Alkalilimnicola ehrlichii MLHE-1: one gene and its partner. The protein of the gene in region 1 interacts with the protein of each later gene in a pairwise test. Links are inferred from orthologs where the notes say so. Each region holds a gene or a part of one and is shown in the gene's direction. Other genes may lie near its edges.

Region 1 (4,440 bases):
GCTGATCACCCTGGAGTCGGACAAGGCCTCCATGGAGGTGCCCTCCAGTGAGGCCGGGGTGGTCAAAGAGGTCAAAATCAAGGTGGGCGACAAGGTCTCCGAGGGGGACGTGGTCGTCTTGGTGGAGGCCGAGGAGGGCGGTGATTCGCCCGCCGAGGCCCCGACGGGCAGCGACGCCGGGGCGTCCGCCCCAGCCGCCGGCGGTTCCGATGCCCCAGCCGCCGGGGGCGGTGAGGCCGTCCAGGTGAAGGTTCCGGACATTGGTGATTTCGCCGAGGTGGATGTCATTGAGGTGCTGGTCAGCCCCGGTGACACGGTGGAGCAGGAGCAGTCGCTGATCACCCTGGAGTCGGACAAGGCCTCAATGGAGGTGCCTTCGAGCCACGCGGGCGTGGTCAAGGAGGTCAAGGTCAAGGTGGGCGACAAGGTCTCCGAAGGGGATACGGTCGCCGTGCTGGAGAGCCAGGGTGCCGGTGGGGGTGCCACGGCCTCCGCGCCAGCCAAGGAGGCAGGGGAGGCGGCAAAGCCGTCCCAGGAGCCGGCCGAGACCTACGCCGCTGACAGCCAGCGCGAGGCCGCGGCGCCGGAGAGCTACAAGGCGAACGCCTACCTGCTCACCGACTCCCGTCCGCCCCAGGCACCGCCGCCCATCGACCGCGAGGCCCATCGCCGCGCCCACGCCAGCCCGGCGGTCCGCCGCTTCGCCCGTGAGCTGGGCGTGGATCTGGGCCAGTTGCAGGGCAGGGGCTCGGGCCGCAAGGGGCGCATCCTCAAGGAGGACGTCCAGGCCTACGTCAAGCAGGCCCTGGCGGGGGGCGGAGCGGCCGCGGCACCGGCCGGGCAGGCCGGTGGCGCCGGCATCCCGCCCATCCCCGAGGTGGACTTCAGCAAGTTCGGCGAGGTGGAGCGCCAGCCGCTCTCGCGCATCCAGAAGCTCTCCGGGCCGCACCTGCAGCGCTCCTGGCTCAATGTGCCCCACGTCACCCAGTTTGACGAGGCGGACATCACCGAACTGGAGGCCTTCCGCAAGTCGATGAAGACCGAGGCGGAAAAGGCCGGGGTCAAGCTGACCCCGCTGGCCTTCATGGTGAAGGCCTCCGCGGCGGCGCTGCGGGCCTTCCCGCGCTTCAACAGCAGCCTGGCGCCGGCCGGTGATGAGCTGATCCTCAAGAAGTACGTGAACATTGGCGTGGCGGTGGATACCCCCAATGGCCTGGTGGTACCGGTGATCCGCGATGCCGACCGGAAGAGCGTCTACCAGATCGCCGAGGACCTGGGCACGCTCTCTGCCAAGGCGCGTGACGGCAAGCTGGGGCCGTCGGACATGCAGGGCGGTTGCTTCACCATTTCCAGCCTGGGCGGCATCGGCGGTACCGCCTTCACGCCCATCGTCAATGCGCCCGAGGTGGCCATCCTCGGGGTCTCCCGCTCGTCCATGAAGCCGGTCTGGAACGGCAGCGAGTTCGAGCCGCGGTTGATGCTGCCACTGTCGCTGTCCTACGACCACCGGGTGATTGACGGCGCCGCCGGCGCCCGGTTCACCGCCTGGCTGGCTCAGGCCCTGGGCGACATTCGCCGGCTGTTGCTGTAACCGACGGGGGATACCCGAGATGGCAGATTTGGTAGAAGTGAAGGTTCCGGACATCGGCGACTTCGACGCGGTGGACGTCATCGAGGTGCTGGTCAGCCCGGGTGACGAGATCGAGGTGGAGCAGTCGCTGATCACCCTGGAGTCGGACAAGGCCTCAATGGAGGTGCCTTCGAGCCACGCGGGCGTGGTCAAGGAGGTCAAGGTCAAGGTGGGCGACAAGGTCTCCGAGGGGGATGTGGTCTGCACCCTCGAGGCGGCTGAAGCCACGGCCGGGGGCGAGGCCCCCGCCACCGGCGGCGGCAGGGCGGAAAAGCCCGCCGAGCCGGAACCGCCGGCCGCGGCCACCAGGCCCGCCCCGGCGGCCGCCCCGCAGGGGGATGCCCCGGTGGACGCCGACTGCGACGTGCTGGTACTGGGCGCCGGCCCGGGCGGCTACACCGCCGCCTTCCGGGCGGCGGACCTGGGCCTGAAGACGGTGCTGGTGGAGCGCTACCCGACCCTGGGGGGCGTTTGCCTGAACGTGGGCTGCATTCCCTCCAAGGCTTTGCTGCACGCGGCCAAGGTGATCGACGAGGCGGAGCAGTTCGCTGACCACGGCATCACCTTCGGTAAGCCCAAGATCGACATCCGCAAGCTGGCCGACTGGAAATCCAGCGTGGTCAAGAAGTTGACCGGCGGACTGGCCGGTCTGGCCAAACAGCGCAAGGTGGAGGTGGTGACCGGCAAGGGGGCCTTCAAGGACGCCTACCACCTGGAGGTGGACGGTAAGGAGGGCAAGCGCACCATCAGTTTTCGGCACTGCATCATCGCCGCCGGCTCCCGGCCGGTGGTCCCGCCCCCGCTGGCGGTGGACGACCCCCGGGTTATGGACTCCACCGGCGCGCTGGAGCTGGAGGAGGTGCCGGAGCGGCTGCTGGTGGTCGGCGGTGGCATCATCGGCCTGGAGATGGCCTGTGTGTACGACGCGTTGGGCAGCAAGGTGACGGTGGTGGAGCTGGCGGACCGGCTGATGCCGGGCGCGGACGCCGATTTGGTGAAGGTGCTGCGCAAGCGCATCGATAAGCGCTATGACGCCATCCACCTGAACACCCTGGTCAAGGAGCTGAAGCCCAACAAGAAGAGCATCACGGTGAAGTTCGAGGGCAAGGACGCGCCGGAGAGCGACCGGTTCGACCGGGTGCTGCTGTCGGTGGGGCGCCGGCCGAACACCGACCTGATCGGCCTGGAGGCCACCGGGCTCAAGCCCAATGATCAGGGTTACATCGACGTCGATGAGTATATGCGCACCGGTGTGTCGCACATCCATGCCATTGGTGACATCGTCGGCCAGCCGATGCTGGCACACAAGGCGTCGCACGAGGGCAAGGTGGCGGCGGAGGTTATCGCGGGCGAGAAAAGCGCCTGGGATGCCCGGGCGATTCCATCGGTGGCCTACACGGACCCGGAGGTGGCCTGGGTGGGCATCACCGAGGAGGAGGCGAAGGCGCAGGGGATTGCGTACGAGAAGGGCGCCTTCCCCTGGGCCGCCAACGGACGGTCGCTGTCGCTCAATTACCAGGACGGGATCAGCAAGCTGTTGTTCGACGAGCAGTCGGGGCAGCTGATTGGCGCCGGCATCGTCGGCCCCAACGCCGGTGACCTGATCGCCGAGGCGGCCCTGGCCCTCGAGATGGGCGCGGAGGCGGCGGACATCGGCCTGACGGTGCACCCGCACCCAACCCTGTCCGAGACCGTGGCCATGGCCGCCGAGGCGGCGGAGGGGACGCTGACCGATCTCTATATCCCCAAGAAGAAGAAATAGCAGCGCCGCGGGGTGCCTTGCGCCCTCGCTTATCGTGGCCGTCGGGGTTTAGGCTCTGGCGGCCTTTTTGTAGCTGGATAAGTCGTGATCGTCCGTGGTGGTTCGTGGGTCCGTGGGCTTGCGGTGACCCGCCCCACCAACGGCCTCCGGGGGGGTTCTTGGTCAGCGGGGCTTGCGGCGGCGTCACGGAGACCAATGCGGCCCGCGGGCAGTACCTCGGGATCAATCGGGGCGCACAGGGGCGCACTGGGGCAGCCAGGGTGGCACGAGAGCAGCCTTCCGCGAGCCAGTACCCTTTCAATCGACAGGGGCGAGGCGGGGGTTCGGATGCGAATCGTAGGCAGCAGGGATGCTGCCTACGAGCCCCCATGGATGGGTTTACGGCGTATTCGCATCCGAACCCCCGCCTCGCCCCGTTCCGCGGCTTCCCGCAGCCACCGGGCCTAAGGCCTCTTCAGCCTTCTCCCTACCCCCGACATCCAACCGCCGACACACCCCGTCCAGGCGCGCTGTCAGTCCAGCCGCCCGACCGTCACCCGCTCATGCCCGGCCAGGTCCCGCAAGGTCTCCACCCCGCCGAACCCGGCCTCCAGGAACAGTCGGCGCACCGCCTCCCCCTGCTGAAAACCGTGCTCCACCATCAACCAACCGCCGGCCACCAGATGCCCCGGCGCCTCGCCGACGATCCGCCGCAGGTCACCCAGCCCGTCCCGTCCGGCCGCCAGCGCCGACCGCGGCTCGAAGCGCACATCGCCCTCATACAGCTCAGGCTCGTGGACGCCCACATAGGGCGGATTGCTCACCACCAGATCAAAACGCTCACCGGCCAGTGGGCCGAACCAGGACCCCGCCACCACCTGCACCCGATCCGCCAGCCCTAACCGGCGGGCGTTCTCCCGGGCCACCACCAGGGCCCCGGCGCTGGCCTCCACCGCCGTCACCCGCCACGCCGGACACTCATCCGCCAGCGCCAGCGCAATGGCCCCGGTGCCCGTGCCCAGGTCCGCCACCCGGAGCTGCCGGTCGCCGTCAACCCGGGCCAGCGCCG
Region 2 (4,460 bases), 2.9 Mb from region 1 along the record:
GCCGACAGCGACGTGCGCTACGCGGAGGACGACGACACCCGCGTCCTGGCGGTGCCCCACTGCCATCCGCTGATCGCGCCGGTGGTCTTTACCGTCCCCCTTCAGCTCCTGGCGTATCATGTGGCGGTGTTGCGGGGCACTGATGTCGATCAACCCCGTAACCTCGCCAAATCGGTTACGGTGGAATAGCATTGAACCTCAGGGACTTGCGTTATCTGGTCGCCGTGGGCGACCAGCGCCACTTTGGCCGCGCCGCCAAGGCCTGTTTTGTCAGCCAGCCCACCCTCAGCGCCCAGGTCAAGAAGCTGGAGGAGTACCTGGGGGTGCAATTGGTGGAGCGCGGTACCCGCCAGGTCCTGCTCACCCCCACCGGCGAGGAGGTGGTGGCACGGGCCCGGGCGGTCCTCAACCAAGTGGACGACATCGTCGAACTCTGTCGGGCGGCCGCCGAGCCCATGACCGGGGAGCTGCGCCTCGGGGCCATCCCCACCCTCGCCCCCTATCTGTTGCCCCACTTGGTGGCCACCGCCACTGAGGCCTGGCCGCGCTTGCGCATGCTGCTCTACGAGGAGCGCACCGCCCTGCTGGTGGAGCGGCTGCGCAAGGGGGAGCTGGACGGGGCGCTGATGGCCATGCCGGTGGCGGGCGATGACCTGGCCTCGGTGGCGGTCTTCGAAGAGCCCTTCGTGCTGGCCCTGCCTGCCGATCATGCCCTGGCCGAGGCGAAGCGTGCACCGCGTCCGGAGGCCCTGCCGGAGGATGAGCTGCTGCTGCTGGAGGAGGGGCACTGCCTGCGCGATCAGGCGTTGGAGGTCTGCCAGTTGGCCGGCGATGCCGGCGGCACCAGCTGTTTCCGGGCCACCAGCCTGGAGACCCTGCGCCAGATGGTGGCGGCCGGCGTGGGAATGACCCTGCTCCCGCGTCTGGCCGGACAGGCCGGTTGCGAGATCCCCAACCAGTCGGCGGTCAAGCTGCTGCCCTTTTCCCCGCCGGTCCCTACCCGTACCATCGGGCTTTACTGGCGCAAGGGGGCCGCCCGCGCCAGCACCCTGGAGGCAGTGGCGGCGGCCATCCGTGACCTCCGGGTGGTGCAGGAGCAGGCCCGCCCCATCGAGCCTGCGGCCGCCGGTTAGCAGGCCCCTGATCGCCCGTGAGCGGCGTTGCGGTGGGTCGGTGCCGGGGGGCGTGGTCCCGTCGGGCCGACTTTGGCGCACCGAGCAACGCAGGGAAAAATCGGATGAAGCGCGTGCTTGTTCGAGCGAAGCGAGTTCACGCGCGCCGATTTTTCCCGAGTAGCGCAGGGCACCCCGAAGGGGTGCGCCATCGGAGGCCCGACGGGACCACGCCCCCCGGCACCGACCCACCGCAACGCCCCCATCCGCCGACTCTATACCCTCTGTACCGGACCGAAACCATGGAAGCCGAAGCCGACGTCTCCGACCTGATAGCCGATCTCAACGACGCCCAGCGCGAGGCGGTCTGCGCCGCGCTCGGCCGTTCCCTGGTGCTGGCCGGTGCGGGCAGCGGCAAGACCCGGGTGCTCACCCGCCGGGCGGCGTGGCTGGTGCGGGTGGAGGGCGCCTCCCCCTTCGGCATCATGGCGGTGACCTTCACCAACAAGGCCGCCGCCGAGATGCGCCACCGCATCGGTGAGCTGCTCGGCATCCGCACCGCCGGCATGTGGGTGGGCACCTTCCACGGCCTGTCGCACCGGCTGCTGCGCATGCACGCAGCGGATGCCGGGCTACCGGAGACCTTCCAGATCCTCGACAGCGACGACCAGCTCCGGCTGATCAAGCGGGTGATGCGCGGCATGGAGCTCGACGAGAAGCGCTATCCGCCCCGGCAGGTGCGCGGCGTGCTCAATGGCTGGAAGGAGGAGGGGCTGCGGCCCGCCGACATCCAGGCGGACGCCGGGGAACCGTTCCGCTTTGCCGTCTGGCAGGTCTACCAGACCTACGAGCAGACCTGCCGTCGCTCCGGCCTGGTGGACTTCGCGGAGCTGCTGTTGCGCAGCTTCGAGCTGCTCCGCGACCGGCCCGACCTGCTGGCCCACTACCGCGCCCGCTTCCGCCATCTGCTGGTGGACGAGTTCCAGGACACCAACCAGTTGCAGTACCGTTGGCTGCAGCAGTTGGCCGGGGAGGACAGCGATGTCTTCGTGGTCGGCGATGACGATCAGTCCATCTACGGTTGGCGCGGGGCCCGGGTGGAAAACATCCACCGCTACGCCCGCGAGTTCGGCGAGGTGAGCATCACCCGGCTGGAGCAGAACTACCGCTCCACGGAGACCATCCTCAACGCCGCCAACGCGCTGATCAGCCATAACGGCGGGCGCATGGGCAAGAACCTATGGACCGAGGGCAGCCGGGGTGACCCGATCCAGCTTTACGCCGCCTTCAACGAGACCGACGAGGCCCGTTACGTGGTCGACCGCATCGCCGCCCTGCTCGATGAGGGCTATGCCCGTGACGATTTCGCCATCCTCTACCGCTCCAACGCCCAGTCCCGCGCCTTCGAGGAGAGCCTCCTGGCCCGCGGCCTGCCCTACCGGGTGTACGGCGGCCAGCGCTTCTTCGACCGGGCCGAGATTCGCGATGCCCTGGCCTATCTGCGCCTGCTGATGAACCGCCACGATGACGCCGCCTTCGAGCGGGTGATCAATACCCCCCGGCGGGGCATTGGCAACCGCACGCTGGATCAGATCCGCGAGGGGGCCCGGGCGGCCGACGCGAGCCTGTGGGAATCGGCCGTCCGGATCATCCGGGCCGGTGGCATCAGTGCCCGCGCCGGCAATGCGGTGCAGGGCTTCCTGCAGCTGCTGGACCGGCTGGAGGAGGAGACGGCGACTCTGCCGTTGCACGAGCAGATGGATCGGGTGATTGTTGCCAGCGGGCTGCGCAGGGACGCCGAGGCGGACGGCAGTGACCGCGGCGAGGCCCGGCGGGAGAACCTGGACGAACTGGTGACCGCGGCGCGCAACTTCGAGCAACAATACGAGCGCGACGAGGGGCTGACCCCCCTCACCGCCTTTCTCACCCACGCGGCGCTGGAGGCGGGCGAGGCCCAGGGGGAGGAGGGGCAGCCCTGCGTGCAGTTGATGACCCTGCACTCGGCCAAGGGCCTGGAGTTCCCGGTGGTCTTTCTGGTCGGGCTGGAAGAGGGGCTGTTCCCGCACCGGATGTCCACCGAGGAGCCCGGGCGCATGGAGGAGGAGCGACGGCTCGCCTACGTGGGGATCACCCGTGCCCGCGAGCGCCTGTACCTGGCCTACGCCGAAAAGCGGCGGCTGCACGGGATGGACAACTACGGCATGCCGTCCCGCTTTATCCAGGAGATCCCGGCCGATTATATCGAGGAGGTGCGGGCGCGGATGAAGGTGACCCGTCCCGGCGCCACCGCCGCGGCCATGCAGTCGGAGCCGGTGGATGGGATCACCCTCGGCAGCCGGGTCCGCCACGACCGTTTCGGCGAGGGGGTGGTGTTGCGGCTCGAGGGGCAGGGGCCCTCGGCGCGGATCCAGGTGCAGTTCGCGCGGGCGGGGGCCAAGTGGCTGGTGGCTGCCTACGCCAACCTCAGGCTGGTGGGCTGAGCACCGCCGGCCAGCCTACCAGCGCAGCAGTTCCCAGCGGTGGATCTTGGGCTCGCGCAGCGGGTCGTACTCCGCCCGGTGGTTGAGCACCCCGTCGCCGTCGGTGTCGATCAGGTAGTAGGGGGGGCCCACCACCGGCGTGATCCGCACGGCGTAGATCTGACCCTGGATCGAGAACTCCTCAATGGTGGCCCACTCCCGGCGGATGATGCGGACCGTGGGCTCGATCGGCTCGCCCTCGGTGAGCTCCTCCGGCGCCGGCGGCGGTGTGACAATCGGGCCCTCCTCCTCCCCACTGACGGGGCCTGCCAGGGCGAGGGCGGTGCCCAGGCCCAGCGCAAGCAAGAGGTGGGTGGGCGGGCGCTGACGTGGGCGGATAGCGGCTGCGTTCATGTCCTGCTCCTCGCGGTGTGTCCTGAATGGGGCTGCGGGCCTCGTGCCGGCAGGGTGTCCCGGCCGTATGCCGGCGGGATGGTCAGAGGTCCAGCAGCATCTCGCGCTCCCGGCGGGAGGGTTCGAAACCGCGGTCCTCATAGTGGGCGAAGATGGCGTCCACCACCTCAGTGGGCTCGTCGAGCACCTGGAAGAGGTCCATGTCCTCGGCGTTGATGGCGCCCTCGGCCACCAGGGTGTCGCGGAACCAGTCCACCAGGCCCTGCCAGTAGGGTTTGTACACCAGAATGATAGGGATGCGGCGTGTCTTCCCCGTCTGCACCAGGGTGAGGATCTCGGCCAGTTCGTCCAGGGTGCCGAATCCGCCGGGCAGGACCACGTAGGCGGAGGCGTACTTGACGAACATCACCTTGCGGCTGAAGAAGTGCCGGAAGTTGAGGCTGATGTCCTGGTAGGGGTTGCCCGACTGCTCGTG

What was found. The genes of interacting proteins can lie anywhere in the genome.
Region 2: the proteins of lpdA (region 1) and uvrD interact in binary tests that used the Escherichia coli proteins (3 or more experiments, as listed by UniProt). The link is inferred for Alkalilimnicola ehrlichii MLHE-1 from one-to-one orthologs.

The regions. Positions count from the first base shown.
Region 1 is NC_008340.1:310,059-314,498, forward strand. Bases 1,044-4,001 are described here. They hold lpdA (dihydrolipoyl dehydrogenase), read left to right. Parts: upstream 1,044-1,610; coding sequence 1,611-3,392; downstream 3,393-4,001. Other genes in these bases: aceF (dihydrolipoyllysine-residue acetyltransferase), read left to right, coding at 1,044-1,591; prmC (peptide chain release factor N(5)-glutamine methyltransferase), read right to left, coding at 3,905-4,001. Also shown: more of aceF, read left to right, coding at 1-1,043; more of prmC, read right to left, coding at 4,002-4,440. UniProt on the Escherichia coli protein: Lipoamide dehydrogenase is a component of the glycine cleavage system as well as of the alpha-ketoacid dehydrogenase complexes.
Region 2 is NC_008340.1:3,251,873-3,256,332, reverse strand. What follows is about bases 1,026-4,003. They hold uvrD (DNA helicase II), read left to right. Parts: upstream 1,026-1,414; coding sequence 1,415-3,592; downstream 3,593-4,003. Other genes in these bases: MLG_RS14470 (DUF2782 domain-containing protein), read right to left, coding at 3,608-3,985; MLG_RS14480 (LysR substrate-binding domain-containing protein), read left to right, coding at 1,026-1,133. In the rest of the region: glmS (glutamine--fructose-6-phosphate transaminase (isomerizing)), read left to right, coding at 1-189; more of MLG_RS14480, read left to right, coding at 192-1,025; MLG_RS14465 (LOG family protein), read right to left, coding at 4,068-4,460. UniProt on the Escherichia coli protein: A helicase with DNA-dependent ATPase activity. Unwinds DNA duplexes with 3'-5' polarity. Translocates on single-stranded DNA with 3'-5' polarity. Initiates unwinding more efficiently from a nicked substrate than double-stranded DNA.